3 regions of the Anaerobacillus sp. 1_MG-2023 genome follow, and region 3 is predicted to be linked to each of the others. Evidence: a T-box and tRNA genes for the amino acid it is inferred to sense, from the RefSeq annotation. Region 3 holds a T-box; the other regions hold tRNA genes.

The links. A T-box is a leader RNA that pairs with one kind of tRNA and senses whether it is charged. The one in region 3 lies ahead of serS (serine--tRNA ligase), so its partner is inferred to be a tRNA-Ser.
Positions count from the first base shown of each region.
Region 1: it encodes a tRNA-Ser, which carries the amino acid that the T-box ahead of serS (serine--tRNA ligase) is inferred to sense. The anticodon was not compared.
Region 2: it encodes a tRNA-Ser, which carries the amino acid that the T-box ahead of serS (serine--tRNA ligase) is inferred to sense. The anticodon was not compared.

Region 1 is NZ_JAUORD010000002.1:102,437-113,125, forward strand. Features, by position in the region: gene Q4550_RS04255 (Na/Pi cotransporter family protein) at 1-1,576, shown strand, start outside; gene Q4550_RS04260 (DUF456 domain-containing protein) at 1,678-2,160, shown strand; tRNA gene Q4550_RS04265 (tRNA-Asn) at 2,295-2,369, shown strand; tRNA gene Q4550_RS04270 (tRNA-Met) at 2,373-2,449, shown strand; tRNA gene Q4550_RS04275 (tRNA-His) at 2,471-2,546, shown strand; tRNA gene Q4550_RS04280 (tRNA-Ile) at 2,559-2,635, shown strand; tRNA gene Q4550_RS04285 (tRNA-Ser) at 2,646-2,738, shown strand; tRNA gene Q4550_RS04290 (tRNA-Met) at 2,795-2,871, shown strand; tRNA gene Q4550_RS04295 (tRNA-Phe) at 3,022-3,097, shown strand; gene Q4550_RS04300 (superoxide dismutase) at 3,368-3,979, shown strand; gene Q4550_RS04305 (hypothetical protein) at 4,028-4,318, opposite strand; gene Q4550_RS04310 (MFS transporter) at 4,420-5,664, shown strand; gene Q4550_RS04315 (peptidoglycan D,D-transpeptidase FtsI family protein) at 5,777-7,798, shown strand; gene Q4550_RS04320 (PstS family phosphate ABC transporter substrate-binding protein) at 8,083-9,045, shown strand; gene pstC (phosphate ABC transporter permease subunit PstC) at 9,125-10,057, shown strand; gene pstA (phosphate ABC transporter permease PstA) at 10,057-10,689, shown strand, end outside.
Region 2 is NZ_JAUORD010000003.1:295,984-306,672, forward strand. Features, by position in the region: gene Q4550_RS07865 (hypothetical protein) at 1-102, opposite strand, end outside; gene Q4550_RS07870 (toxic anion resistance protein) at 120-1,190, opposite strand; gene Q4550_RS07875 (glutaredoxin domain-containing protein) at 1,406-1,648, shown strand; gene Q4550_RS07880 (acyl-CoA dehydrogenase family protein) at 1,688-2,839, shown strand; gene Q4550_RS07885 (cell wall hydrolase) at 2,981-3,595, shown strand; gene kapB (kinase-associated lipoprotein KapB) at 3,670-4,065, shown strand; gene trhO (oxygen-dependent tRNA uridine(34) hydroxylase TrhO) at 4,165-5,067, shown strand; gene Q4550_RS07900 (NRDE family protein) at 5,126-5,881, shown strand; gene Q4550_RS07905 (hypothetical protein) at 6,011-6,166, shown strand; tRNA gene Q4550_RS07910 (tRNA-Val) at 6,361-6,436, shown strand; tRNA gene Q4550_RS07915 (tRNA-Thr) at 6,466-6,541, shown strand; tRNA gene Q4550_RS07920 (tRNA-Leu) at 6,547-6,631, shown strand; tRNA gene Q4550_RS07925 (tRNA-Arg) at 6,640-6,716, shown strand; tRNA gene Q4550_RS07930 (tRNA-Ala) at 6,721-6,796, shown strand; tRNA gene Q4550_RS07935 (tRNA-Ser) at 6,816-6,908, shown strand; tRNA gene Q4550_RS07940 (tRNA-Gly) at 6,914-6,987, shown strand; tRNA gene Q4550_RS07945 (tRNA-Glu) at 6,995-7,069, shown strand; gene Q4550_RS07950 (transporter) at 7,196-7,522, shown strand; gene Q4550_RS07955 (YpjP family protein) at 7,801-8,442, shown strand; gene Q4550_RS07960 (hypothetical protein) at 8,496-8,723, shown strand; gene Q4550_RS07965 (YuzB family protein) at 8,916-9,152, opposite strand; gene trxB (thioredoxin-disulfide reductase) at 9,345-10,286, shown strand; gene Q4550_RS07975 (Hsp20/alpha crystallin family protein) at 10,321-10,689, opposite strand, start outside.
Region 3 is NZ_JAUORD010000023.1:1,585-12,273, reverse strand. Features, by position in the region: gene Q4550_RS22625 (flavin reductase family protein) at 1-160, opposite strand, end outside; gene hppD (4-hydroxyphenylpyruvate dioxygenase) at 203-1,309, opposite strand; gene Q4550_RS22615 (cation:proton antiporter) at 1,579-2,775, opposite strand; gene Q4550_RS22610 (deoxynucleoside kinase) at 2,958-3,599, shown strand; gene Q4550_RS22605 (deoxynucleoside kinase) at 3,596-4,264, shown strand; tRNA gene Q4550_RS22600 (tRNA-Ser) at 4,400-4,492, opposite strand; gene serS (serine--tRNA ligase) at 4,707-5,981, opposite strand; T-box leader at 6,079-6,283, opposite strand; gene pdxT (pyridoxal 5'-phosphate synthase glutaminase subunit PdxT) at 6,350-6,943, opposite strand; gene pdxS (pyridoxal 5'-phosphate synthase lyase subunit PdxS) at 7,016-7,903, opposite strand; gene Q4550_RS22580 (D-alanyl-D-alanine carboxypeptidase family protein) at 8,091-9,407, opposite strand; gene guaB (IMP dehydrogenase) at 9,583-10,689, opposite strand, start outside.

The DNA of each region.
Region 1 (10,689 bases), on a different contig from region 3:
TTTCCTGTTTGGACTAAAGTATATGGGAGATGGCCTTCAACGATCAGCAGGTGATCGATTAAGAGATATTCTCGATCGTTTTACCACTAACCCGTTTATGGGTGTGCTTGCGGGGATTGTAGTTACTATCTTATTACAAACTAGCTCAGGTACTACAGTTCTTACAGTGGGATTGGTAAATGCAGGATTTATGACCCTAAGGCAAGCTATCGGAGTTATAATGGGTGCTAATATAGGAACTACAGTAACTGCATTCATTATTGGTATACCTATTAAAGATTACGCCTTACCAATAATTTTCCTCGGTGCAGCATTAATCTTCTTTGTTAAAAACAAAAAGATTACTTATCTTGGGCAGATAATATTTGGTTTTGGTGGATTGTTCTATGGCTTAGAACTTATGAGTAATGGTATGAAACCTTTAAGAAGTCTTCAGGCTTTCCATGATCTCACACTTAGTATGAGTGACAATCCAATATTAGGGGTAGTAATTGGTACTGTATTTACTGTAATCGTTCAGAGTTCTAGCGCTACCATTGGGGTACTTCAAAGTTTGTTTTCCCAAGATGCAATGAATCTTCAAGCAGCTATGCCAGTATTATTTGGAGATAACATTGGTACAACTGTAACTGCTGTTCTAGCATCAATTGGTGCATCAGTAGCAGCTAGAAGAGCAGCCCTTACCCATGTGATTTTTAACTTAATTGGAACAACGATCTTTTTAATTATTTTGTCCCTATACACCCCTTTTATTTCCTATCTTCAAGGTGTATTAAATCTTAATTCAGAAATGACAATCGCATTTGCGCATGGAATTTTCAATGTGTCTAATACAATAATTCAGTTTCCTTTCATTGCTTTACTAGCCGTTATAGTTACGAAAATTATTCCTGGTGATGATTCAACAATTGAATATAAACCTAAACATTTAGATCCTGTGTTCATTGAACAATCTACTTCAGTGGCACTTGGACAAGCGAAAGAAGAAGTTATTCGTATGAGCGGTTTTGCTTATAAAGGTGTTCAAGAGGCTTCTAACTATCTGACTTCTAAAAGTCAGAAAAGCGCAGAAAAAACCGCTCAGTATGAGGAAGCTATTAACAACCTAGATACTAAAATTACAGACTACCTTATTCAGCTATCAGCCACTTCTTTGTCCGGTGATGAGTCAACACGACATGGTATGTTAATGGACTCTGTTCGGGATATTGAGCGTATTGGGGATCATATGGAAAATATTGTTGAATTGGTTGATTATCAGATTAGTAATAAAGTTAAAATGACTGACGTTGCAATGAAAGATCTTGATGAAATGTTTAATTTAACCCTTTCTGCACTACAAGAAGCCTTTGATTCACTCGATAAATGGGACGTAGCAAAGGCCCAGGATGTTGTGCAATTGGAAGATAAGATCGACAAAATGGAAAGAACGCTTCGTAAACAGCATATCCTTCGTCTAAATGAGGGTGAATGTACTGGAAGTGCTGGAATTGTTTTTGTTGATATCATCAGTAACCTTGAGCGTATTGGTGACCATGCGGTGAATATTGCAGAAGCCGTCATTGGAGAAGAATAAATTTGGGAAGCAGAGGGATGCCTCTGCTTCTTTTTATCATTATATAGAAGGAAAGTGACATCTCCGCTAAAATAGAGTCAAGTTGAAGGGAGGTTAAAAGCGTGGATATTCTATTATGGTGCCTGATCATTGCGTCATTCATCATTGCATTTGTGGGATTGATTTATCCGATTATTCCAGCCGTACTATTTATTTATGTTGGGTTTATCCTGTATGGGGTGTTTTTTGAGTTTGGTTCAATGACTATTTCCTTTTGGATTGTTGAAGTTCTGCTGACGATGTTATTATTTGTTGCGGACTATGCTAGTAACTTATTTGGCGTGAAGAAGTATGGAGGGTCAAAGGCGGCGATATGGGGGAGTACAATTGGTTTACTTGTTGGCCCGTTTGTTATTCCATTTGCAGGAATCATCCTTGGACCATTTATCGGTGCTATCTTAGCTGAATTAGTTATTCATCGAAAAGCTTTTAAAGAATCTGTTCAAGTAGGTGTAGGTTCATTGCTTGGTTTTCTTGGTGGAGCTGTTATGAAAGGTTTACTCCAAATGGTCATGGTTGTTGTGTTCCTAGTGTATGTCCTATAAGTTCTTGATGACAAAATGAAAGCGTGATATAGTATTTTCATAATTGAAATTAAGATTAATTCAATTAAATTTGAAAAACTTATTGACGCTTTCTTAATCTATATGATATATTAGTTCTTGTCGTTAAGAAATATTCCACAGTAGCTCAGTGGTAGAGCTATCGGCTGTTAACCGATCGGTCGTAGGTTCGAATCCTACCTGTGGAGCCATATGGCGGTGTAGCTCAGCTGGCTAGAGCGTACGGTTCATACCCGTGAGGTCGGGGGTTCGATCCCCTCCGCCGCTACCATAATTTTAACGATAAAACATGGCGGTTGTGGCGAAGTGGTTAACGCACCGGATTGTGATTCCGGCATTCGTGGGTTCAATTCCCATCAGCCGCCCCACTTATTACATAAGGACCCTTAGCTCAGCTGGTTAGAGCTGACGGCTCATAACCGTCCGGTCGCAGGTTCGAGTCCTGCAGGGTCCACCAAATGCATATCGGAGGAATACCCAAGTCTGGCTGAAGGGATCGGTCTTGAAAACCGACAGGGGCTTAGTCGCCCGCGGGGGTTCGAATCCCTCTTCCTCCTCCATTTTTTAAAAGTTAGCTTTCTAAAAAATGGATGCAAATTAATTTCTTTTACATTATCGCGGGGTGGAGCAGTTCGGTAGCTCGTTGGGCTCATAACCCAAAGGTCGCAGGTTCAAATCCTGCCCCCGCAACCAAAATAAAATTCTTACTACGTCGAACATACTTCTTTGTTAGAATTTAATTGGAGTGCTCCAGGGGCAACCTAAGCTCATAGCAAGGCCAAATTACTTTTGATGTAAATGCAAACTACATACTAATTAAAATTAATACTGATAACATGATTTGGCTCTGTAGCTCAGTCGGTAGAGCAGAGGACTGAAAATCCTCGTGTCGGCGGTTCGATTCCGTCCGGAGCCACCACTCAATAAAGATCCCACTCGTCAATTAATGACGAGTTTTTTTATGTTTTATGCATGTTATTACGGTGTTAATTCTCGATTTTATTCGTTAAGATGTTTAATTCTATATACTGAGGGGAAACTTTATCTGTGTTGCGGAAATTCAAAGGTTTATTATTTGAAAACGCATGACAATTCTGCTAGTGTAAACATGTGACGACATCATGTTCAAGTGGTGGCTAACGCTACCCTAACAGCAAGTTACATACTATATTTAAGGAGGAGATTCACAATGGCTAAATTTGAACTACCAGAACTACCTTACGACTACAATGCACTAGAACCACACATCGATGAAGAAACAATGAAGATCCACCACGACAAGCACCATAACGCATATGTAACAAAGTTAAATGGTGCACTAGAAGGTCATGAGGAGCATGCATCTAAGAGCCTTGAAGATCTTCTTGGCAACCTTGACGCACTTCCTGAAGGCATTCGAACTGCTGTTCGAAACAATGGTGGCGGACACGCTAACCACTCACTTTTCTGGCAATTGCTAAGCCCTAACGGTGGCGGCGAACCATCAGGTGATCTAAGCGAAGCACTTAAAAAGAAATTTGGTAGCTTTGAAAGCTTTAAAGAAGAATTTGCTAATGCTGCAGCTGGTCGTTTTGGATCAGGCTGGGCTTGGCTAGTAGTAAAAGGTGGAGAACTTGAAGTAACAAGCACTCCAAACCAAGATACTCCAGTAATGGAAGGTGTTACACCAATTCTTGGGCTAGATGTTTGGGAGCATGCTTATTATCTTAAGTATCAAAACAAACGTCCTGATTATATCGCTGCATTCTGGAATGTAGTTAACTGGGATGAAGTTGCAAAGCGTTACGAAGCAGCTAAATAATTTACCAAGCTTTCAAAACCCCCAACATTTATGTTGGGGGTTTTTCTATTATGGTTCGATTAAGGTATAAATTGTTCCTAAATGGTGTAGTGTGAAATTTATTAAAAAATCTGTAAAATCACAGCCGGTTTCAAAATCATGAGGTGTACAAATCAGAACTTGATGATCTGTGATTGTCAATGAGATGAGGTCATTTCGATATTGGATTTGAAGATAGTGCCTCATCCTATTAATAAAGAACGAGTATTCATCAACTTTTATATGATGTTGAACTCTTTGAAGTAGTTGGATTCGACTGTCTTTAGTAATGTAGTCTGTCCGATATAGAAAGTAATACATACCTAGTCCCCTTTCAAAAACAGTTTATCCTTTTTGTTTCATCCGCATAACGAACAGAATTTAAGTCAAAATAAGGGTGGATGAAAAAAGGGGAGTTTGTTATGAAAGTTATAAAACATATGATTGGTGAGATAGAGGTAACAAAAGATTTGTTGTTATTACTTACAATCGGTGGTTTATACGCGCTGAGTATTGCGCTCTCAAATACGTTCGTAAATGTTTACTTGTGGAAGCAGTCTGGTGAGTTTGCGGATATAGGTATATACAACCTTGCTGCGGTTATAAGTCAGCCGCTTACCTTTATTCTCGCTGGTAGATGGGCTAAGAAAATGGATAGAGTTATTGTACTGCGGATTGGAGTGATTTTTCTCGCTCTTTTCTATATAACAGTGCTTTTTCTTGGTCAGAACGCTAGTCATTTGCTTATCTTACTGGGCGCTTTACTTGGAATAGGGTTTGGCTTTTATTGGCTTGCATTTAATGTGCTAACATTCGAAATTACAGAACCGGACACAAGGGATTTTTTTAATGGATTCCTTGGTTTACTTACATCTTTCGCTGGGATGATTGGGCCAATATTTGCTGGTGTTATTATTTCAAGTCTAGAAGCATTCACGGGATACAAAGTAATATTTGCCGTCTCACTTGCTTTATTTTTCGCAGCTGTAATCTTAAGTTTCTTTCTCGAACGTCGGTCTGCCAAAGGGACCTTTTCATTTAAACGTGTTCTTCAAGAAAGAAAAGCGAATGCAGATTGGCTTAACATTTTGCACGCGCATTTTTTTCAAGGTATAAGAGAAGGTACTTTTATTTTCATTATCGTTGTCCTTGTTTTTATTACGACGGAAAGTGAGCTTGCAATTGGTACATTTGGACTTGTTAATTCAGGTGTGTCATTTTTAGCTTATTATTTGGCGACGAGATTGATTAAACCGCGATATCGTAAGAAGGCTATTTTATATGGCGGGCTTATTCTTTACGCTTCGGTTTTCTTGCTTGTATCCGACCTAACGTTTGCCCGGTTGTTAATGTATGGTGTTTGTATTTCTCTTGCTTATCCACTTTTACTTGTCCCCTACATTTCGCTCACTTACGATGTGATCGGTAAGGCTTGGAATGCAGCAGAAATGCGGATTGAGTACATTGTCGTTCGAGAGGTGTACTTAAACTTAGGACGAATTGTTTCCGTTCTTTTATTCTTATTAACAGTAGCGTTATTCGATGATGTAACGAGCATTCCGATTTTGTTATTAATTGTTGGTGCTGGCCATTCGTTTATTTACCTGTTTGTAAGAAAACTTCAAGCTCCCCATCCCTCAAACCCTTCTCCTGACACCGTACAATAGCTCATTAGACTCTTTACTTTTTTTATATCACTAAGTATAGTAAGTAGAAGAGAGAGCAGAGACACCTGTCTGGAACAGGTGTCTATATTTGTTTAAAGGAAGGGAGTCAATCGTGAAAACGAAAAAAAAGAAAAATCATGTGCCTTTAAGGCTCAGTATATTATTTTTATCTGTATTCCTTCTGTTTTCTACATTAATACTTCGACTGGGCGTTATACAGATTGTAAACGGTGAAGAATACGAACGTGTTTCTGAGCAAACTGAGAATGTTACAGCAGAATCAACAGCACCTCGTGGAAAAATGTATGATCGTTATGGGCGAGTTCTGGTTGATAATAACCCGGAATTTGCACTTACATATATCCGAACGCAGAATACTAAGCAAGCTGAGAGACTTGAATTAGCTCAGAAATTAGCAGGGTATATTGAAAAAGATACAGATGATGTCATTGACCGAGATCTTAAAGATTATTGGATTGTGACGAATCCGGAAAAAGCGAAGGCGAAGCTAACGGAAAAAGAGTGGGAAGCACTTGAGTCGAGTGAAGCTTACCAACTCCAAATTGAACGGATTAATGATGAGGATTTAGCAGAGATTAAGAACGATCCAAAAGAACTTGAGGTAGCTGCTATCAAAAGGGCGATGGATACTGGTTATGCCTTATCCTCTCAAACAATTAAGGTAGGTTTAACTGAAGATGAAATTGCTAAAGTAAGTGAAAACCTTGGTTCGCTACCTGGAATAGAAATTCAAGCAGACGCCACTCGAGAATATCCTTATGGAAATACTCTGCAAACGATTTTCGGAAGGGTCGGACCTATCCCTAAAGATGAGTTAGATTATTATGGTTTGAGAGATTATGAAAGAAATGACAAAGTAGGTATTAGCTATCTCGAGAAAGAGTACGAAGAGTACTTAAAAGGTCAAAAAGAAAAGCAAACCTACGTGACCGACAAATCGGGAGAGCCAATTGGTGAACCAAAAGTAATTGAAGGTCAAAGAGGAAACGATTTGGTCCTCTCACTAGACATCGATCTTCAAAAGGAAGTCGAGAAAATTTTGGATGAAGAGCTTCGTGATGCAAGACAATATGGGGCAACACGAGGCTATGTAGTCATGATGGATCCCAAAACAGGTGAAGTCCTTTCTCTTGCTGGTAAGGAATATAGCAACGGAGAGTTTAAAGACCGGACGTTTGGAGTGATCGGTGACTCCTACGCAATGGGATCGACTGTTAAAGGAGCAACAGTGTTAACCGGTTATCAGTATGATGCTATTAACCCGAATACGACACTTGTGGATGAAGTTTTATACTTTAAGGACGAAGGTAAAAAATCTTCTTATACGGCTAATGCTATGGGACCTATTTCAGACTTAGTTGCTCTACAAAGATCTTCAAACGTATATATGTGGAAAATCGCGATGAAGATGGCTGGCTATGACTATGCTCCTTACGAAAGCAGTAGTTATGACCCGTCAGCTTACGATGAGCTAAAAGAGTCATTCTCTCAGTTTGGTCTAGGTGTTAAAACCGGGGTTGATCTCCCTGGTGAAAGTGCAGGATTAAACGGAGGTGTGAATGAATTCGGAAAAATCCTCGATTTTGCAATTGGACAGTATGATACGTATACACCAATGCAAATGGCTCAGTATACTTCTACCATCGCAAATGGTGGCTATCGTATTGAGCCACACATTTTAAAAGAGGTTCATGAACCTTCTGAAAAAGATGGTCTTTCAAATACCATTCTTTTTCAAAATACTCCAGAGGTGTTAAACAAAATTAAAATGAGTGAAGAAGAAGTGACACATGTCCAAAAAGGGATGTGGATGGTTATGAATACGGCAAATGGAACTGCAGGTACACATTATCCTTACTTCCAAAGTGATGATTATCAAGCTGCTGGAAAGACTGGAACAGCGCAAATCGGAGATGGATATAATTTAACCCTTGTTGGCTATGCGCCCTATGATAATCCCGAAGTAGCCTTTTCTGTAGTAGTTCCAGAAGTGAATGACTCTTCTTCAGGATATGTTAATAAAAAAATAGGTGGACGCGTTCTAGATGCTTATTTTGATTTAAAAGATGAAGCGAAGAAACCTATTGAGGCTAACCAAAAAGAAACAGAATAGCATTTCATGAAAAACCGCTGAAAAGCGGTTTTTTTGTTTAAGGACAAATGAATGAATAATATTTGTCAGATTGAGGTGAAGTGATAGGCTGAATGCATAGCAAAAGTAAGGTATGCCCCAAAAAGACTTATTTAAACGTTTTCCGACACGCATTTACAATCTCTTTACATACGGTTTATATGACATTAATATCTAGCCTGTATTCTAAGAATTGTGATTGAGAGACCAGTACACAAACAACCTGGTTGGTCACAAGTACAAACATCCATTTAGGGGGAAATTACATGAAGTTCAAAGGTATTATGCTCATGGTAGTTATGTCGCTAGTAATGGTTTTCGCATCAGCTTGCGGAAACAACTCTGGTAATACAGAAAACTCTGGTAGCACAAACAGCGATGGTGAAGTTTCTGGAGACGTACTAATGGACGGATCTTCTACAGTATTTCCAATCATGGAAGCTGTCGCTGAAGAATATGCTTCTGCACAACCTGACGTAAAAGTAAGTGTAGGTGTTTCGGGATCTGGTGGTGGATTCGAAAAGTTTGCAGCTGGAGAAACAGACATGAGTAACGCTTCTCGTCCGATTAAAGAAGAAGAAGTTTCGGCGCTTGAAGAAGCTGGTATTGAATTCACTGAATTTGAAATCGCAAAAGACGGTCTTTCTATCGTTGTTAACTCTGAAAATGACTGGATAGATCAACTTACAATCGACGAGCTTAATATGATCTGGACTGGCAAAGCAACAATGTGGAGTGACGTTAACTCTGAATGGCCTGAAGAAAAAATCGAATTATTTAGCCCGGGTACGGACTCTGGTACGTATGATTACTTTAATGAAGTTGTTCTAGAAGATGAGCAAATGGTAAAAGAAGCAACACTTTCTGAAGACGATAATGTACTTGTGAATGGTGTAACTGGTTCTAAAAACGGTATGGCATTCTTCGGATATGCTTACTATCTTGAAAATAAAGATAGATTAAATGTTATTCCAATTGTTAACGGTGAGGGCGAAGCAATAGAGCCGAATGCAGAGACAATTCAAGACGGATCTTATGAACCACTTTCCCGTCCACTATTCACTTATGTGAAGCATTCTGCAGTAACTGACAATCCAGCTGTTTATGATTTCACTAAATATGCACTTGAGAACGCTGGAGATATGGCTGAAGCAGTAGGTTACGTAGCTCTTCCAGAAGAAAAGTATACAGAAGATATGGATAAGCTAAACGAAATCGCTGGTAAATAAGAATAAATTAAAGCAGATTGGTGAGGAGTTCATACTCCTCACTTAATCCTGTTTTGCTCTTTGTGAGGGGGAGTAATAAATGCAAAGCTCAGTTCGTCAAATGATTAAAGACAAAAAAGAGAAAAATCAAACACGAGCAAAGTTTATGGAGAAACTTGTACCGGGCTTATTGCTTTTATGTGCAATTATTTCTGTATTAACAACGCTCGGAATTGTGTTTACACTGATTGTCGAAACAATCACCTTTTTTAACCATGTGTCTATTGTTGAGTTTTTTACAAACAAAGATTGGTATCCATTCTTTGAAAGTGATCCTGATTACGGTATTTGGCCACTTATTTCAGGAACACTTATGATTACTGGAATTGCCATGCTGGTTGCTATCCCGTTTGGTCTTGCAGCAGCCATTTATTTGAGTGAATATGCAAGTGATCGTGTAAGAAGATTTATCAAACCGATTCTAGAAGTATTAGCAGGTATTCCAACAATTGTGTATGGTTTTTTTGCTTTAACCTTTGTCACACCTGTACTACAGAACATTATTCCGAGCTTACCGATCTTTAATGCGTTAAGTCCTGGTATAGTTATTGGAATCATGATTATCCCTATGATTGCATCGCTTTCTGAGGATGCGATGAGTTCTGTTCCGAATGCAATTAGAGAAGGTGCGCTTGGTGTTGGGGCAACTCGTTTTGAAGTAGCTGTGAAAGTTGTGTTGCCAGCAGCTTTATCAGGAATTATCGCATCCTTTGTGCTTGCGATTTCTCGAGCAATTGGTGAAACGATGATTGTCACAGTAGCGGGTGGTGCGACACCTAAGCTTACATTAGATGTTACGGAATCGATCCAAACGATGACATCTTATATTGTCCAGGTAAGTCTTGGTGATGCCGGATTTGGAACGACAATCTATTACAGCATTTATGCTGTCGGTATGACGCTCTTCCTATTCACGCTTATCATGAACCTTATCGCGCAATATATTTCTCGTAGATTCAGGGAGGAATACTAATGCAATTAGTAGATCAGGCAAAAGTTAAAAGTAGAATGCAAACCAGATTAACACAAAATAAAATTCTTAAAGGAATCTTTTTTGGTGCAACGATGTTTGCCCTTGTTGTACTTGTTATCTTGTTATATCGGATATTCACTCAAGGAATTGGTTATCTCGACCTTCAGTTCTTTCAAAATTTCGCATCTCGTTTCCCTGAGAAAGCAGGGATCAAAGCAGCCTTCTTTGGTTCACTTTGGTTAATGACTGTGATTGCTCCAGTTTCACTCATTCTTGGTGTAGGAACTGCGATATATCTCGAAGAGTACGCAAAGAAAAATAAGTTTACAACTTTTATTCAAATCAATATATCCAATTTGGCAGGCGTACCTTCAATCGTTTTTGGTTTGCTCGGACTAACTGTATTTGTTCGTATGTTAGAAATGGGGCGTAGTGTTCTTGCAGGTGGACTGACGATGAGCTTGCTTATTCTACCAATTATTGTAGTAGCAGCTCAAGAAGCCGTTCGCTCTGTTCCAAAAGAATTACGTGAAGCTTCTTATGCAATGGGTGCTACAAAATGGCAAACCATCAAGAAAGTAGTACTTCCTGCTGCTATTCCTGGAATCCTTACAGGAGGAATTCTTGCCCTT
Region 2 (10,689 bases), on a different contig from region 3:
TGTGGTGCTAGCATCCTGAAGAAGTGATGCTTCCACCGTTTTAAATTGCGGTGGTAAAAGCTTTTCAAGCCACTGGGGTTCAGAAGAATGGAAAAGCCCCATGCCATTACCTCCTATCGTCAAAGTCGATCGGCTGCCTCAGAGAGCTGTTTTTGCCTCTCTGTTGAGCTATCTAATTTGGATTTCATTTCTTTATTTAATTGATCCATTTCGGTTATAAACTTCTTCCCACTATCGATAATACGTACGTTTGATTTTTCTGTTAAATCAATCGCTTCAAACACATCTTGATAAGCTTTGCGGAAGGATTCAATCGCAATTGCTGGCTTTTCAAGTGTTTTAACCGTTTCTTCTGTATTTTGTTTCAGCATCTCAGCATTTTTCAGAAGCATCGATTCGGTTGCCTGATTCACATTTTGTACAGCTGAAATCACTTTTTGTTGGTTTCCGAGAGCTAGCTGGATGGATGCTGTTACGGTAATGATGTTTTTGGTCATAGTCACTGCATTAAAAATAGCTTCTTCTAGCTTTTCGTTGTTTTCCATGATCAAATCAACCGATGCCATGGATTGTCTTAAGACCATGACAGCCTGTGACATATTTTTCACTCGGCTAACGACTTTTTGTTGAGCTTTTTGTAGGGGAAGAGGGTTCTCTTTCCATTCATCTTTAGCGGCTTCCTCGTCAAGCATCGTCATAAGCGTCTGACCTAGCTCCATCTGATCTTCCAGTCCGACAATGCGGTCTTTTGCTACATCCTTTAGTTCTTTTAACATGACATTATCTTCTTGTAGCTTATCTTTACCAGTTAAAAGTGATTCAACAATAACTTCTACTTGGGATTCGACCGTTTTGTATTTCTTCGCATATTGCTCGACTTCGTTTCGCCCCATTACTCGATTTAGAAGTTTATTGAATTTACTCTTTTGCAAATAAGAGGGCTCTAAGTCTGAGACATGCTCTCTGAGTTTGTGTAAGTTATCAGGTAAGTCGTTATTCGGTTGGTCAATCATTCCCTTTACAGGACGCTTCAATGCTTCAAGGGATTCCCCAGCGTTGCGCTGGGCATCTTCACCAAGTCCTGATAATGTCTGGAGAATCTTATCTGTATCGTCTTCATGATAAAAGCTTTGAATGATCTCTTCAGCCTTTTCACGTTGTGAGTTAATTTTCTCAGGTTGATTACTCATATATGTCACTCCTTCAATTGAATGAATTCGTTAAATTATTCTTCTATCATTCTATACGAATAGATTTCGTGAAAAGTTTCAAAACACCTTCAGCAAAACAATTCCCTTTGAGTGAATCGAGCAAACTCACCTAAATGAAATAGTTGAAAGATGCAAAGTAGGGTGGTATGTTTTAAACGGAATTACTTGTAAATTAGTGATAGGAAGTGAACAAAATGAAAAAAGTCAAATTATATACACAACCGGCATGTCCACCATGTGAATTTGTGAAAAATTATTTTCAAATGCATGAAGTAAAATATGAGCTACTAAACATAAAAGAAAACGTTGCTGCGCGCAATGAATTGATTCATGATCATGGTTCTATGTCTACCCCAACGATTGTCATCGACGGCGAAGTCATTATTGGATTTGAACAGGAGCGTATTGATGAACTTCTGAATATTTCATCATCTTGATGATAGATTAATGACTTTGATGAAAGAGGGTGTCTTAGAATGATTGATAAATTTGTTCGAAATGAGCGTGATTATAAGCTGCTCGAATTAGCTAATAAACATCGAGCAGAACTTAAAGAGAGCGCCAAACATATTGATCAGGAAGCGTATATTCCTGATTCCATTATAGCAAGTATGAAAGAATCAGGCTTTACTTCACTTACAATCCCAGAAGAATTTGGAGGTGGTGGTCTTTCTCTCTATGAGCTTGTTCTTGTTCAGGAAGAGCTTGGTAAAGGAGAAGGGTCTGGTGCGCTATCACTCGGCTGGCATCTGGGAGTACTAAAAGATTTAAGCGATCGAAGGCCGTGGAATGCTTCAACCTATGAAAGGCTTTGTCGTCATGTTGTGGATGGTACGCTCATAAATCGAGCTCAAACAGAAGAGGAGACAGGTGATCCAACTCGAGGTGGTATGCCTGCAACGATCGCGACTGCGGTCGAGGGAGGATATAAAATAACTGGTCGAAAAACATTTACAACATTAAGTCCTCACCTTAATCAAGTGATTGTCAAAGCAACGTGCGAAGGCGTCCCTACAGATTTCTTAGTGTCTATGAGTGAAGAAGGTGTAGAACTTGAAGGGACTTGGGATGTGCTAGGCATGAGAGGTACCCGTAGTGATGACCTTGTATTGACTGACGTATTTGTTCCTTCTAATGCGCTCCTTGAAACTTATGATAAAAATCGAAAAACAGCTTCATTACCTCCGGCCTGGTTGCTCCATATTCCCGCTGTATACATGGGGATAGCAGAGGCAGCACGGGAAGAGGCAGTTCAATTTGTGTCTTCTTACCAACCGAACACACTTGATGTGCCACTGAAAGATGTACCGCACATTCAAGATAAATTTGGAAGAATTGGACTTTCATTAATGGCAGCACGTCATTTTCTATATTCGGTTGCAGAGCAGTGGGATCGTTACCCAGAAGATCGGATGAACATGCAGGGACAGCTTTTCGCTGCCAAAACGCAAGCAATGAATGCTGCACTGGAAGTTGTTGATCTTTCAATGCGTATTGTAGGAGCACGAAGCTTAATGAAGAAGAATCATCTGGAACGACTTTATCGAGACGTGAGAGCGGGGCTTCACAATCCTCCGAGTGATGAATTATCGCTACAAGTTCTTGCAATGAAGCAATTTCAAGACTAATTATCTTACTCCTTCCCTTTTGGAAGGAGTTTCTTTTTGTTCTCATATGTGGAAGACATCCCTGTGACTCCCTATTGAAAGGGATCTGTCCTTCCTCTATCCTTTATGGCGTGGCAAAAAGCTACTGAAAGGATGAGATATATGAACAAAACGATCATTGCTATGATGATGATGAGCCTCTTTTTTGCTCTGTTTTCTGCACAAACTCATCAGGTAGCGGCCGTATCATTGATGAAAGTAAAGCCTAAGATTGAGAATGAGATCAATGAAGAAGTTGTGTTAAATGAAACTTTATCTGAACCTGAAACCAAACAGGAGGTGGCCTTACTGCTTAACCTTCCTGTAAAAAATATGAATGATGTTAAGAAAGTAACAAAGGATCAATTTACTGTATCGAACTATTCTGTAGAAGAAATTGAAATGTTGGCCAAGCTGGTTAATGGAGAAGCAAGAGGTGAATCGTTTGAAGGGAAAGTAGCAGTAGCTGCTGTAACAGTCAATCGAACACTTTCTGCAAGATTTCCAAATAGCATTAAAGAAGTGATTTTTGAAAGTGGTGCTTATACTGCAGTATCTGACGGTCAATATGATCAAAAGCCAGGAGCAGAATCATATAAGGCTGTCTATGCGGCCCTTAGTGGTAGAGACCCAAGCTCAGGAGCTTTGTTTTATTACAATCCTGATATTGCAACAGACGATTGGATTCGTACAAGACATATAATCAAAGAGATTGGAAAACATGTCTTCACAAGATAAAATCCTCCTGATAAAGGAGGATTTTATGATATCATCGACGTGTACACACAGTTAGATGAAGGAGTGAAGCGACTATGTCAGAGAAAAAAACGTTTCAGCCAGGAGAAATAGTAACGGCAGGTTATAAAACGGGGAGATATATTGGAGAAGTCGTTGATATGAAGTCCCCCAAAGCTGTGATTAAGGTTCTTGCAGTCATCAAGCATCCAACTCAGGGAGACCTTCACAATCCCAAACAGCTCGATGTTCCTCTTTTTCACCAGCGAAAAGCGTTAGCCCAATTCGAGAAAGCGCTCGTTCCAATGTCAGCCATTAACCATTACGAAGGAAATGTTCCTAATTATAACGATTCACTGAAGGAAGCACTTGAAACACAATCCGCAGAGCTCAAGCACGAAGGCGGAAGATGGGCCGAAGCATCTCTTATCGAAATCGAAAAGCTTAAAGACGACTACTTCCCATCAAGGTAATCTTCTTTACATCAGACTTCGAATCCGGTAAGATATAGTATTGATTTAGGCTCTTGGTTTAGAGCTTGATTGAAGAAGACGTAAAGGGTGGTTTTTGATTTGCAATCAGAAGCTTCAGCATATCAAGTGCTGTTATATTATCAATATGTAGAAATAGAAGATCCGGATTATTTTGCTCGAAAGCATCTTAAGTATTGTCAATCACTCAATTTAAAAGGTCGAGTCCTTGTAGGCAAAGAGGGTATTAATGGCACGGTTTCAGGAACCGTTGAGGATACTGAGCGCTACATGGACGTACTAAAAGCAGATGAACGCTTTCGTGATATGGTTTTCAAAATTGATGAAACAGAAGGTCATGCTTTTAAAAAGATGCACGTACGTCCGCGCGAAGAAATCGTTTCACTAAAGCTTGAGGAAGATGTAAACCCGAAAGAAATAACCGGGAATTATCTTGAGCCAAAGGAATTTATGGAAGCATTAGAAGATGATGATGTAATTGTTATCGATGCACGAAATGACTATGAGTACGATATTGGTCATTTTCGCAATGCAATTCGTCCTGATATAAAGGCTTTTCGAGATCTTCCGGACTGGATTGAACAAAATCTTTCGGACCAAAAAGATAAGAAAGTATTAACTTATTGTACAGGTGGAATTCGCTGTGAGAAATTTTCTGGTTACTTAATGAAAAAAGGTTTTTCCGACGTTTCACAGCTTCATGGAGGAATTGTAACGTATGGTAAAGACCCGGAGGTACAAGGGAAATATTTTGATGGCAAGTGCTTTGTATTTGATGATCGTCTTGCTGTTAATGTAAACCGTACCGATGAAGATACAGTTGTAGGGAAATGCTACCATTGTGAGGATCCAGCAGATACTTATATCAATTGTGCTAATGTACAGTGTGACAAGCTTCATATCGTCTGTGATTCTTGCAAAGAGGAGTATAACCATTATTGTTCTTCTGCATGTGAAGAAGAAGTTCGTATGATCCAATCGTAACGCAGCGGCTAACGCTGCGTTTTTTCTTACATTGAAACAAGAGAGGAGGCGCGTTAAGATGTGCTTAATTGCTGTAGCTCAAAATGTTCATCCTACATACCCATTTATACTCGTAGCCAACCGAGATGAATTCTACGAGCGTCCAACAAAACCTGCGAACTATTGGAGAGATGTACCAGAACTACTTGCGGGGCGTGATTTAAAGGCTATGGGAACATGGCTAGGGGTTACAACAAACGGAAGAATTGCAGCCCTTACGAACTATCGAGAAGCGAATGAGCAGCCTAAAAGTCTATCAAGGGGTGATCTAACGGCCGATTACTTACGTGATCATCAATCCCCATTATCATACTTAGAAATGGTTCGACAAAAGAAAGATCAGTACAATGGATTTAATTTAATCATAGGAGATTTTAAGAGCCTTTATTATTATTCAAATCGGCAGGATCAAATTTCAAAACTAGAGAACGGTGTTCACGCTGTTAGTAATCACTTACTGAATACGAGCTGGCCAAAGGTTGAGCAGCTTAAAGAAGAATTGAAACACTATTTAAGTGCAGAAAAGAACCTCGATCAGAATCGTCTTTTTGAAATGCTTTCTCACGCTGAGCCTGCACCTGATTATCTATTACCACAGACAGGCGTGCCGATCGAATGGGAAAGGATGCTTTCACCTGTTTTTATTAAGTCGGATCATTACGGAACGAGGGCGCAAACTGTTATTATGGTTTCACAAAATGGAGAAGTTACTTTTGTTGAGAGGTCAGGAGAAGATCACGAAAATTACTACCAATTTAATCTTGAAGAAGCATAATTGCGCTCCAAGTGAATAAATTATGTGTTACCTGTAACTTTTGCCAATAGATCGATGGTGAAAAAAGATTCGGGTTTAACAACAGAAAAATAGGGTAATGAGAGTTATTACTTATGAGGAGGGGTTTTTTTGAAAAGAAAGCGTCACTATGTTGAAGATCAGCTTTTGCGGGAATCAAGCGACATGAAAGAGTACCGAAAATATGATTCTGAAATGGTGACTAAAAAAAGACCAATACTCCGCCAAAATAAAAAGAAAAAACCACTTATTCAAACGCCAGTATAAGCAGGGGAGAGCGCTCCCTGCTTTTTCTATGTGAAAAATGGAGTGCTTAACTATGGGGATTATTTTTTTGTGAAAAAGGGTTGTGTTTTTTTCGAGTCGGTGATAAGATAAGTCTTGTCCTTGAAAAAACACATTAAAAAAAGTGTTGACGAGACAAAAGATGATATTGTATAATAATGAAGTCGCTGTTTAACGGAGGATTAGCTCAGCTGGGAGAGCATCTGCCTTACAAGCAGAGGGTCGGCGGTTCGAGCCCGTCATCCTCCACCATTTATTTTTGATGAGTTTCATTAAATTATGCCGGCCTAGCTCAATTGGTAGAGCAACTGACTTGTAATCAGTAGGTTGGGGGTTCAAGTCCTCTGGCCGGCACCACACATGCGGGTGTGGCGGAATTGGCAGACGCGCTAGACTTAGGATCTAGTGTCTTACGACGTGGGGGTTCAAGTCCCTTCACCCGCACCATAGAATATGCGCCCGTAGCTCAATTGGATAGAGCGTCTGACTACGGATCAGAAGGTTAGGGATTCGACTTCTCTCGGGCGCACCATCTTGGGGCCTTAGCTCAGCTGGGAGAGCGCCTGCCTTGCACGCAGGAGGTCAGCGGTTCGATCCCGCTAGGCTCCACCATATATATATTCATGTTTTTGGAGGAATACCCAAGTCTGGCTGAAGGGATCGGTCTTGAAAACCGACAGGGGCTTAGTCGCCCGCGGGGGTTCGAATCCCTCTTCCTCCTCCATCTTTGCGGGTGTAGTTTAGTGGTAAAACCTCAGCCTTCCAAGCTGATGTCGTGGGTTCGATCCCCATCACCCGCTCCATTTTGTTGGCCCGTTGGTCAAGCGGTTAAGACACCGCCCTTTCACGGCGGTATCACGGGTTCGATTCCCGTACGGGTCACCAACTAAATTTTCATAAATTTTATTGGCTCAAGCATACTCAAAGAGGTGCTTTTTTTGTTGTTTTCAATTCGGTACGTCTTATCAGAATACAGCATACAGTGACTGTATAAGAGAGGGGATGGACCGAATGTATTATGAAGAACATGAGCATATTGCTTATCATTATGACAACACAGATGCCTATCGTCAGCAACCGGTAGCTCCAACTTCGAGCCCACCAGCATCACCGCCTCCTAGACCGCAGTCAGCACAAGCTGGAACATTTGCTGTAGATCCAGGATCAATTAGAAGGTGTATGTATCGGTTTACTTATATTTGGATGAGGGGCGGCAATTCATTTTGGTTTTGGCCAGTATATGTAGGGCGTACTTCTGTTTCGGGGTTTCGCTGGACCGGTAGAAGGTGGGTATATACAGGCATAAGTCTCAGAAGAATTGATATGTTTACTTGTTAATAGATAGGGCGCTTACATGAAGCGCTCTTTTTTAAAGGCTCTTTTCGTAGACGTTGTTGCTATAGTAGGTGAATTTTCGCTTCAATCAAGGAAGTTTAGAGTTTAATTCAACAATTGTTTCGAAAGCAACAATTTTTATAAAAGGGCCTTTTAAATGAAAAGCTTCTTTAACTTAGCCAAATGAAAATTAATGAAAAATCGTCTAAACATCTGGCTTTTTTGAGAAGATCATGCGAGAATAATACTAACTATTGATCTTCGAAAGTCAGGTGCACATAATGAAATTCCCTCTTTGGATGAGAAAGTTATTTGTAGCATTTGTTGCTGTTGTTACGCTTGGAACTGTGATTCCTACTGGATATCTAGCAGATGACAAAACAGAGGCATCAGAGAATTATCAAGAAGAAAACCATCTTCTTATTGAGTCGAGGGACGAGCCTGATAAGGCGATAGAGCCTGTTGTTGATCAGTATGATTGGCCCATCATAGCTCAGGACGCTTCTTCTTCTGAACTACTGACGCATTTTGTAAGCTATGCAAGCAATCAATCTGAGCAACTCGGGCTAACAAAATTCGGTGAAACGATCTCAACTCGAGTCGGTAACGAGTATCGAGATGCAATTGTACCTAAAATGACAGAAGCGATCGCTACCTCAGTGGAAAATCTGGATGAGGATACGTTAAGGTCACTTCGTTTGACGGACAACCCTTCTGGTGGATACGGAGAACGCATTCTTCATGTGTATAATGAACAGAGCGGGGAAGACTTATTGCGTTTCCATGTGAGAAGAGATCACCCCCCACAAGATGGCTATTGGTTTAATTTTCATTACCATGCAGCGAATGATGATTTTGAAGAACATTATGAAGTAGGTAAGATTTATTGGGATAAAAACACTCCGCCTAAGTGGCTCTCGTAAGAGAGGTGCGCGGGGTGTTTTTGGTTGGAGATTAAGGGAGGATCACAACATAGATGGAACTTGTACAATGTATTAGAGATGTTTTCGAAGAAGAGCCTTTAACCGGCTCAGAGAATGTATTGAATCGTAAATTATTTAAGGAAGGTCATTTCTACCCAGTTTATAAAGATGAGCATCATAGCTGGATTACGCTTGATGATGAAGGAGAGCAGCATATTATTGCTACCGGCATCTCCCTCAATGAAGACTTCTGGTTTACTTTTCGGTTTCGCATTGCATAATAAAAAGCCGCATTAAGCGGCTTTTACTTTTTTTTAGGGCGCGCATTTTGCGGGCCTCTTTTCTTATTTATAAGAAGAGCGTCTTCGCCTTCTTTTTCACCTTGCACACCGGCTTTCGGATCATACGCGTTTCGATTTTTCATGTAAGCTCCTCCTCTAATTGGATTCACTTAATAGTATGTCCATATTCGTTTAAAACATCGGATTTTCTTCGATAAACTGGTAGACGTTATCAACTAGCTCATCGGGCGTTTCGGCAGTAACGCGCTCGCCGTTAACGAGACAGTAAATATCCTGGCTACAAAGTGTGCAGTGACCAAGACAAGAATATTCGAGCACATCAAGATCTGTATCTTTTTCTAGTTTTTCCATTGCTTTATGTGAACCGCTCGAAAGATTACTCATGCAGAATTCAACTATTGGATTCATCTTTTATTCACCTCGGGTTTTCCTTACTATTACAAGACTGTTTCTATTCTATCAAGAAGGTGTGAAAATGAACAACCATTTGCATAAGATCAAGAAACAAATTGATGGATAACCATATAATTTGTAAGAGAAGGGTTTATTTCTATATAATTAGGAAAAATAACATAATGAAGTCGATAGAGGAGGGTCATTATGCATAAAGCAGTTATTGTAGGAACAGGACCAGCGGGTTTAACAGCAGCCATTTATCTTGCGAGGGCTAATATGGAGCCGCTCGTCATTGAGGGACCGGAACCTGGTGGTCAGCTTACGTTAACAACAGATGTTGAGAACTTTCCCGGTTTTCCAGATGGCGTTCTCGGTCCAGAATTGATGGAAAATATGAAGAAGCAGGCGCTTAGGTTTGGCGCTACAATTGAGCGTGGATGGGTGAAGGATATTGATTTTAGTGAGCGTCCATTTAAATTAAAAACAGATACACTCGGGGATATTATGGCGGAGTCTGTTTTGATTTCGACTGGTGCTTCAGCAAAGCTTCTAGGTATACCAGGAGAATCAGAGAACATGGGTCGAGGCGTGAGTACATGTGCAACGTGTGACGGCTTTTTCTTCCGTGGTAAAAAAATCGTTGTGATTGGTGGAGGAGACTCGGCTATGGAAGAAGCGACTTTCTTAACGAAATTCGCTTCAGAAGTTACTGTTCTTCATAGGAGGAAAGAACTTCGCGCATCAAAAATAATGCAAGAGCGTGCTCGTTCCAATGAAAAAATAAGCTGGAAGCTGAATGCTTCCCCGCTAGAGGTTGTGGCAGAAAACAATAAAGTAAGCGGGATTAAAGTAAAGAATAGTGATACGGGAGAAGAGGAGTTCGTTAAGACAGACGGCATATTTGTTGCAATTGGCCATCGTCCAAACACTGATTTTCTCGAGGGTAAAATTAATATGGATGATAAAGGTTACGTTCAAGTAGAACCAGGAACGACAAAAACGAACGTCCCTGGCGTGTTTGCTTGTGGAGATGTACAGGATTTTACTTACCGTCAAGCGATCACAGCAGCAGGTACAGGGTGTATGGCGGCTATGGATTGTGAGCGTTTCCTCGAAGGAAACGCCTTTATAGACTGGAGTATGTAAGAAGAAAAAGCGCAGGCCTTGGCCTTGCGCTTTTTTAGTCGATGTTAATATAATTCGAATCGGTACGTATGCGATCGGATTTAGGTATCTTAATTTCAAGAACACCGTTTTCGTATTTCCCTTTCACATTTTTCATGGAAAAGTGAAAGGGAAGCTTAATGGTGCGACTAGTACTTGAATAGGATCGTTCTTGTTTGTAATATTTTTGTTTATCGTTTCGTGACTCATGAAATTCTTTCGATTCAATGGAGATTCGGAGACCATCTCCAAGTGGTTCCACTTTAATTTGCTCCTTCGTGATACCGGGTAACTCTGCTTCAACAATAAATGCATCCTCTGTTTCATAAAGATCAACCCGAAACGACTGAGCTGGTAGCAGATTCGCAAAGGGCTCTTTAAAGAA
Region 3 (10,689 bases):
TAGGATCCGCACATATCCCTGTAAAAAAGCTAAAAGGAGCAAGGTTCGTCTCACCGCTCTTATCTATACTCGATACAAAAGCAATCGGCCGGGGGAGAATAGATCCAATCAATAATTTATAGGCATCTTTCCACGCTAACGTATTCGGTTGAACTTTCATGAAAAAGGCAACTCCTTCTTAAAGCAGATTGAAGATAATCTTCTATAAGTTGCCTCTTCGTTCCTGCTCTCGTTCAATCGCTTGGAACAACGCTTTAAAGTTTCCTTCTCCAAATCCTTTCGCACCCTTACGCTGAATAACTTCAATAAATAACGTTGGTCGATCGACAACAGGTTTTGTGAAAATTTGAAGTAAGTACCCTTCGTCATCACGGTCCACTAAAATTTTTAACTCGCGTAGTTTGCTTATCTCTTCATCAATCTCACCTACTCGCTCAGTAAGCGCATCATAATAATCATCTGGTGTTTCAAGAAACTCAACTCCACCCTCACGAAGTTTTGCAACTGTATCAACAATATCATTCGTCAGGACAGCAATATGCTGCACACCAGGACCATTGTAATAATCGAGGTATTCTTGAATTTGTGATTTACGTTTCCCATTTGCAGGCTCATTGATTGGGAATTTAATGCGTCCCCCATTGTGCATCACTTTCGACATTAACGCAGAGTACTCTGTGCTAATGTCTTCATCATCGAAATGAATCATTTGCTTAAAGCCCATCACATTCTCATAGTAAGAAACCCACTCTTCCATTGATTCCACGTTCCCAACGCAGTGGTCGATACCAAGTAACCCCGTTTCCTTTGAAGGGATTTTCCCTTCAAACTTCTTAAACCCAGGAAGAAAAAGCCCGGAGTAGTTTTTTCGTTCAACTAATGTATGAATGGTATCACCATAAGTACCAATAACCGCCATCTTCACTACGCCATGCTCATCTTTATATTCTTTCGGTGGACTTAGTTCAATCGCTCCTCGCTCAGCAGCTTCTTTGTAAGCGCTCTCAATATTCTCTACAGTAAGAGCGATATCCTTAACGCCATCTCCGTGCAATTTGACAAACTCCGCAATTGGGTGATCATTCGACAGTGCACCTGATAAAACAAGACGAATGTTATTTTGCTGCAGCACATAAGATACTTTTTCACGATCCCCTGTTTCAAGCCCTGAATAAGCTACCGGCGTAAATCCAAACGCCTTACAAAAATAGTGACTAGCCTGTTTCGCATTTCCAACATAAATCTCCAAATAATCCACATCACGTACCGGGAAAAAATCAGCCGTTTCCTGTTGATTTTGATTCATCATTTGCTCCTGCACAATCATCCCTCCAAATATAGTTTGTCACTCAGCTTAAACGTATAGTTTTTTTCCAAACATTTCAAGAACATATGCTAAAGCCATAACGCAGTAAATGAAAAGCGAAGACGAGCGTTTAGAAACGGCGCCTTCTCTATATCGCGGAAAAACTAAAATATCGCAGAATTCTCTTCACTGGAAGAACTCAACTAAGCTATGAAGGGCTCGTATTCGCTTCATTAAACAGCGTATACAATAAAATTCGCTTACACCACAGCTCATTTCGCTTTTTTCTCAAAATAACTAGACATCGGATAGATCGTCACGCTTTGAAAAACAAGAGATAGCAACACAGCCCCAAACGTGAGAGAGATAAGTGTACTATCTCCTGAACCATACTCAGATTCCAAACTTAGAAGAAGTGCAACCGACATCGTTCCCCGTATGCCGGACCAGGTAACAAGCGAAATGTCTTTCCAATTAAATTCATTACGCCAGGCTGTAAATGATTTAATAATACCTGCAAGCACAAGGAAACGAACAACGACAGATGCGAGAAAGATCAATCCTGCAAATACCCAGTAGTTAAAATCAAGATAGTTTGTTGATTCAATCCCTATTAATAAAAAAATCAATGCGAGAATACTTGGCTCAACAACTTCCCAGAAGCTGTTAAGGTATTCTCTATAGTGTGATTCTTTAATAAAGCCATCAAGTTCATATGAAAGCACGATTCCAGCTGCAACGACGGAGAGGACTCCTGACACACCAAGATTTTCTGCTACATAAAAACTTCCATAAGCGAGCACGATACTTAGCATCACCTGGTATTGTCGCTGATGTGTAAAAGAAATGGCTCGACAGACAATCCAACTAAATATCGCTCCGATCGCAATTCCTCCAATTGACACAAGAGCAAAGTCATAAATAAACGAGCTAATAGAAAAGCTCTCATCACCAAGATACATGCCAGCGAACACTGTAAAAAGAACGATACTCGTTCCATCGTTCACCATCGATTCACCTTCGACCACATCTGCTATTTTGGGATCTTTTGAAGCCTGCTTTAAAATTGAGACCACTGAGACGGGATCAGTAGGTGTAAGAATAGAAGCAATTAATAAAGCCCCAACAAATGATAATGAAAGGAACGGCCCGCTCATAATAAATAATAAACTACCGAGGAGGAGAGCACTCAATAGTAATCCCAGCGTGCTTAATGCGGCAATAATACCCGCGTGCTTTTTTAGATGAGCAAATGGGAACTGATACGCAGAAATAAAAAGAAGAGCAGGTAGAAACCATTCAAAGATAATGTCTTTCGTTATATGTACGGAGCTGAAGAACGGAAGAAAAGAAAGTCCTATTCCTAAACCTAATAAGACCAGTGGTGCAGGGAAGTTTTTTTGCTTTTTATCAATCGTATAAACTAAATAACCGATGAACAGTAAAATTAAGATCTGATTAGAATCCATGATTTCACTCCTTTGTATTAGTGTCATTCCCTACTCCATTTAGGCTTCAAACAGGCAGGCTTTATTTACCTCTAACTTGCTTGCTTTAACCCTGTCAACAGTTCGTGGTGTATGCTACAATAATCTTTGTCTATTCAAAGATAAGCAAGGTCTGCTATAGGAAACGACGGAGGAGGATACGTATGAACCAGACCCCATTTATTGCCGTCGAAGGCCCCATCGGAGTTGGAAAGACCTCCCTATCTCGAGCGATTGCTGCTCATTATCAATTTGAACTTTTTCAAGAAATCGTAGAAGAGAATCCCTTTCTCGGTAAGTTTTACGACAACATTGAAGAGTGGAGCTTCCAAACCGAGATGTTTTTTCTCAGCCATCGATACAAACAGTTAGAGGAAATGGAGAAGCATCATTTATCAAAACAGCTTCCCGTTATTTCCGATTACCACATCTTTAAGAATAAGATATTTGCCCAACAGACACTTAGTGACAAGCACTTTTCTAAATATATGAAGATTTATGACATTCTAACCGAAGGAATGCCCGAACCGAACGTCATTATCTATTTAAATGCTAGCCTTGAAACGCTGCTTAACCGTATTTCACAACGTGGAAGACAGATTGAAAAAAGCATCGATCCCGCTTATCTTGAGCGTCTTTCATCTGACTATGAACGGTTTATGCAAGAATTTGAAGCACATCATCCTGATATTCCTGTGCTCCGTTTCAATGGTGATAAGATGGATTTTGTGTCCAATCAAGATGATTTACACACCATCTTCCAATCCCTCGAAAAAACATTGAAAGAAGGAGACCCTGTTAAATGAATCTCAGAGAAAAATACAACATCCCACAGGATGCCGTCATTACAATCGCTGGTACGGTAGGCGTCGGGAAGTCTACCATTACGAGCTCACTTGCTAACGCCTTACAATTTAGGACTTCTCTTGAAAAAGTAGATAACAATCCATATTTAGAGAAATTCTATAATGACTTCTCACGTTGGAGCTTTCACTTACAAATTTATTTCCTTGCTGAGCGCTTTAAAGAACAGAAGAGAATGTTTGAATATGGTGGAGGATTTGTTCAGGATCGTTCCATTTATGAAGATACAGGCATCTTTGCAAAAATGCATTATGAAAAAGGAACAATGTCAGCTGTTGACTATGATACTTACACGAATCTGTTTCAGTCTATGGTGATGACGCCTTTCTTCCCCCATCCTGATTTAATGATCTATCTTGAAGGATCATTTGATGATGTCGTTGACCGCATTAAAGAGCGTGGCCGTCCGATGGAGCAGCAAACGCCAACTGCTTATTGGGAAGAAATGTATGAGCGTTATACAAATTGGATTGACAGTTTTAATGCCTGTCCAATTCTCCGCTTAAATATCAATGAGTATGATCTAGTTAACGACCCATCCTCTGTTGAACTTATCTTAAAGCGTATTGAACAGAAATTTCAACAAATCCCTTCTTTAAGTAGATAATCTAAAAAAAGCTATCCAACGGATAGCTTTTTTCTTATGGTAAAATATGAGTACATAGAAAAAACCGCTGTCGGCGATGACAGCGGTCGAAATATAATCTCCAAATTATATGCGCGTTGGTTATTAATTAGTAAATGGAGGAGGAAGAGGGATTCGAACCCCCGCGGGCGACTAAGCCCCTGTCGGTTTTCAAGACCGATCCCTTCAGCCAGACTTGGGTATTCCTCCGTGTGAAAAAGTTATTAACTAACTGCGACAAGTAATATAATATCATCGTCCTATAATAATGTCAACGATATCTCAAAACTTTTTTAAAAGAATTTGAATTACTTACTTATGTTGATCATTTCAGTTAAACCGCGCCGAAAATCAACACCCCTTACTATACACGATTATATCCTAAAAATAAAGAGCAGAGACGCCTCTGCTCTTTATCATTTTTCTATTTAATGATTTCACGACCACCCATGTATGGACGCAGAACTTCAGGAACAATTACAGTGCCATCTTCTTGTTGATAGTTCTCTAAGATTGCTGCAACTGTTCTTCCAATCGCAAGACCAGATCCGTTTAACGTATGAAGGAATTCTGGCTTACCGTTCTTTTCTCGACGGAAGCGAATACCTGCGCGTCGTGCCTGGAAGTCTTCAAAGTTACTGCAAGAAGAAATTTCACGATATGTGCCATAGCTTGGAATCCAAACTTCAATATCGTATTTCTTTGCTGCTGTAAATCCAAGATCACCTGTACACATGCTCATCACGCGGTAAGGCAAGTTCAACAGCTGTAGCACTTTCTCAGCGTGGCCAGTAAGCTTTTCAAGCTCGTCATAAGAATCTTCAGGCTTAACGAAGCGAACAAGCTCTACTTTGTTAAACTGATGCTGACGAATCAGTCCACGTGTATCACGACCAGCAGAACCAGCTTCAGAACGGAAGCAAGCACTATATGCGGTGTAAGCCAGTGGAAGATCTTCTCCGTCCATAATTTCATCACGGTGGAAATTTGTAACAGGAACTTCCGCTGTCGGAATTAAGAAATAGTCTTCTTCCCTAATTTTGAACGCATCTTCTTCAAATTTAGGTAACTGACCAGTTCCAGTCATGCTCTCACGGTTCACAAGGTAAGGAGGCAGAATCTCTTCATAGCCATGCTCTGATTCATGTAAGTCCATCATAAAGTTAATCAATGAACGTTCAAGACGAGCTCCAACACCTTTATAGAATGCGAAGCGACTACCCGTTACTTTTGCAGCACGTTCAAAGTTAATAATATTTAGATCAGTTGCGATATCCCAGTGTGGCTTCGCTTCAAAAGCAAAATCATTTTTCTCTCCCCACGTACGGATTTCGATATTATCGTCTTCCGTCTCACCAACAGGTACACTGTCATGCGGAATGTTTGGAATTTGAAGAAGAATTTGCTCAAGTTCGGTCTCAACATTGCGAAGCTCTTCATCCATTGTTTTAATCTTATCGCCAACTTCACGCATTTCTTTAATAAGGTGATCAGCATCTTTCTTCTCACGTTTAAATGCTGCCACGTTTTTAGAAGCTTCATTCCGCTGTCCTTTTAACTGTTCTGTTTCAGCGATAAGGTCTCTTCTTCGCTGGTCAAGCTCTTCAAAACGATCAAGACCTACTAGATCTTCCCCACGCTTAGATAGCTTTACTTTTACTTCTTCAAAATTCTTACGCAAATACTTTAAATCGATCATGCTTTTTCCTCCTTTTTAAATGAACAATAAACGAGTTAACGGAAGGGATAGTGGTGTAGAGACGTGTATTTAAATACAAAAAAGCCCCCGTCCCCTATAAAGGGACGAGAGCTACCCGCGTTGCCACCCTGATTGCAGACGATTGTCTGCCTCTTAACAGAATAACGGTCTGCTCCGAGAAAGCCTACTTCGTTCAGCATTCTACTCAGGGATGGATTCACAGGGTTCAATGATCGATTCGCACCACACATCGACTCTCTTGGCATTGAACATCTATTACTAATTCCCGTCAACGTTTTCGTTTATCATTCGTCTTATGCAGAAAAAGAATTCTCTTCTTCTTGGTACGTAATAATTTACACGAAAAATTACTCTGTTGCAAGTCCTTCTTTCTTAAACTCCAAAACCATATCAATAAACATCTGATGCATGCGATCATCATCTGTTAGTTCTGGATGGAAGGCACACGCAAGAAAACGTCCATGACGTGCAGCTACGATTTTTTCATTAAACGTAGCAAGCACTTCAACATCTTCTCCAACTTCTTCGATATAAGGAGCTCGAATGAAGACACCGATAAAGTCATCTTCTAATCCTTTAACAGGTAATGGCGCTTCAAAGCTTTCGCGCTGACGTCCGAATGCATTTCTTTTTGCTTTTACATCCATAACGCCAATATGCGATCCGTCTACTCCTTCAATATGCTTTGAAAGCAGAATTAGCCCAGCACATGTACCGAAAATAGGCTTCTCAGCTGCAAAAGCTTTAAGTGGCTCTAAAAATCCATATTGATCAATTAATCGACGCATTGTCGTACTCTCTCCACCAGGTAGTACGAGTCCATCTAAATCCTTGAGTTGCTCTACTCGTTTCACAACAATGATTTCTGCTTCTTTTGTTTCAAGTGCTTTCACATGTTCTCGGATTGCACCTTGCAGTCCAAGGACCCCAACTCTCACCATACTTCTCTCGACTCCTTCTCTTTATCTAAGTAAGAACCCCACCTTATGTTGCACAGGTGGGGGATCAATGTTTTACCAGCCGCGCTCTTGCATACGGTCTGATGGCTTAAGTGAAGAAATTTCAATACCTGGCATTGCGATACCAAGGTTCTTAGAAATATTCGCGATCAATTCATAATCCTGATAGTGAGTTGTTGCTTCCACAATAGCTTTAGCAAATTTCTCAGGATTATCCGATTTGAAAATTCCAGATCCAACGAAGACGCCGTCAGAACCAAGCTCCATCATTAGTGCTGCATCTGCAGGAGTTGCGATGCCACCAGCAGCAAAGTTAACAACCGGAAGACGTCCAAGCTCTTTAATTTGAAGAAGAAGCTCAAATGGCGCCTGAAGGTTTTTCGCTTCAGTCATCAATTCGTCTTCAGACATGCTTGAAATTTTACGAATTTGGGATTGAATAAGACGCTGATGACGTACAGCTTCAACAACGTTTCCTGTTCCAGGTTCACCTTTCGTACGAAGCATTGCAGCACCTTCACCTACGCGGCGCAGTGCTTCACCAAGGTTACGCGCTCCACATACAAACGGAACAGTGTACTTGCGCTTATCAAGGTGGAATTCTTCGTCAACTGGAGTAAGAACTTCACTTTCATCAATGTAGTCAACGCCCATTGATTCAAGAACGCGTGCTTCTACAATATGACCAATACGGCATTTTGCCATTACTGGAATCGATACGGCATTCACAACGTCCTCTACGATTGTAGGATCAGCCATACGCGCTACGCCGCCTGCTGCACGAATATCAGATGGCACTCGTTCTAGTGCCATTACTGCTACTGCACCAGCTTCTTCTGCAATCTTAGCTTGCTCTGCATTGACAACGTCCATAATCACGCCGCCCTTTTGCATTTCAGCCATACCACGTTTTACACGATCTGTACCTGTTTGTTGATTCATCTATATTCCTCCCATATCTATACTTAGAAACGTCTTTGTTACACGACATCTATCAAACGCTTTTATTGTAACATTTTTTCATGACTTGTCCTATCACATGTGCAGTGATTTCATAAAAGATTTAGAAAAATACTCCTCGATGAACGCATCGAAGAGTATTTTTTCCAAGTATACTTGATATTATTAATTAAAACAGACCTTTCACTGCATCTGCTACGCTAGTCCATACACCAGAAAAGAAGCCACCAATCGCTCGCATAGTAAGTGTAAACCAACCTGCTTTTTCAACAGATTCAGTTGCTACAAGAGGTACTGAAGAGCCCTTGTCACCTGTTATGTAACCGAAGTCTTCACCGGTTGATTTTAAGACGACTTTTCCAACTTGATCACCTTCTTTGATTGGTGCAGTTAGTTCTCCATCTTCTGTTAGAAGAGATTGATCGTATTCATAGCTTAGTTTAAATGGTTCTTTCGTATTCTTCACTGTTACTGCATTGAAAGATTCTCCTGCAGCGACCCCAACTTCTTTCTCCTTACCTTTAACAACTTTAACCGTGGAATTACCATCAGCTTTATCACCTTCAGTAACGATTGTTTGGGCCTGGAATTGATCAAATCCATAGTTCAGAAGCTTAGCTGTTTCTTCAAAACGAGCTTCATACGAATCAGTTTTCATCACAACAGAAATTAATCGCATATCACCTTGTTTAGCTGTTCCTGTAAAAGCAAATCCAGCAAGGTCTGTAGAACCAGTCTTGAGACCATCTATGCCTTCTACTTTGTATTTATTAGCATATACAAGTGAAGGAAGAAGCCAGTTCCAGTTCTTCATTGTAATTTCATCATCTGTACCTTCTCGGAATTTCTTTTCTGGAGTACTAGTGGTTTCTATTACTTCAGGAAAATCTTTAAGAAGGTTATAAGCAAGAAGTCCAGTTGAACGAGCAGACATCATGTTCTCTTCATCAGGGTCTCCAGCAGGATGATTACCAAGTAGATCTTTGTTATTCAGCCCTGAACTATTAACAAACTTATATTCTTTCATACCCATTTCTTTTGCTTTTGCATTCATCATTTCGACAAACTTCGCTTCTGTTCCAGCAACGTGCTCAGCCAGCGCCATTGTGGCAGCATTTGCAGAATAAATGGCCATTGCTTCATATAATTCCTTAACTGTATACTGTTCGCCCACTCGAAGTGGTACGTTTGAAAGAGAACGGTTCTGTGATAGCTTTTGGATCGTATCACTTACTGTAACTTTTTCATCCCAACTTACTTCGTTTTTATTAATTGCTTCAAGTACTAAATATTCCGACATCATCTTTGTCATACTTGCAGGTGAGAGCGTTAATTCAGGATTTTTCTGATATAAAATCTTTCCTGAATTTGCATCAATTAAAATTGATGCTTCTGCTTTGATGTCGGGCGCCTCTGCAGCTTCTGCAGTATTGCCTCCACCAAATGTTCCTGCTAGTAATAATACCATCGCCATGGTTACGATCATGGCTTTCAAACCAAGGTTTCTCAACCCCTACACCTCCAAATAAGTCTCACATAACCGCTATTCTATCACACCTAAAATTAAAAAAATAGATAGAGGAAAGTCCCCCTATCTACTTTTCGAACGTATTAATCTATTTTTGTCACACACCTGTTATAACTTCAGTCTAAAGCACTATTTAAACAGAATAATTTGGTGCTTCTTTCGTAACCTGAACATCGTGTGGATGACTCTCGCGAAGGCCTGCACCCGTAATTCGAACGAACTGGCTATCTTCACGAAGTGAGTTAAGTGTTCTTGTCCCACAGTAACCCATTCCAGAACGTAAGCCCCCGATTAACTGATGAATTGTATCAGTTAGTGGTCCTTTGTAAGGAACACGTCCTTCAATTCCTTCAGGAACGAGTTTAGACATATTTTCCTGGAAATAACGATCTTTACTTCCCTTTTCCATTGCTCCAATCGAGCCCATTCCACGGTATACCTTAAACTGACGACCCTGATAGATTTCACGTTCGCCTGGACTTTCATCAACACCCGCAAGAATACTACCAAGCATCACTGCGTGTCCACCTGCAGCGAGCGCCTTTACGATATCTCCAGAGAACTTAATGCCACCATCAGCAATAATACTAATACCATGTTTGCGTGCTTCTGTTGCACATTCATACACCGCTGTGATTTGAGGTACACCAACACCAGCAATAACGCGAGTCGTACAAATTGAACCAGGTCCAATTCCTACCTTCACTACATCGGCTCCGGCTTCAATTAAGGCTTTAGTCCCCTCAGCAGTTGCGACATTACCTGCGATAATTGGAAGATCAGGGTAGGCGCTTTTGATTTCACTCACCTTTGTCATAATGCCTTCTGTATGGCCGTGAGCAGAATCTAATACAATAACGTCAACACCAGCCTCCACTAGTTTTTCAACTCGCTTCAGAGCATCTGTTGTATTCCCTACAGCAGCGCCAACTAGAAGACGTCCTCTGCTGTCTTTAGCAGACTGAGGAAACTGAATAACTTTCTCAATATCTTTAATTGTTATAAGACCTTTAAGTGTTCCATCATCATCAACCAATGGAAGCTTTTCAATGCGATGCTTTTGAAGAACTCGCTCAGCCTCTTTTAATGTTGTACCTACAGGAGCTGTTACAAGATTTTCTTTTGTCATAACGTCTTTAATTTGTATAGAGTAGTCTTCAATAAAACGAAGGTCACGATTAGTAAGGATACCAACGAGCTTGCGTTCCTCATTAACAATAGGAACACCGGATATACGATA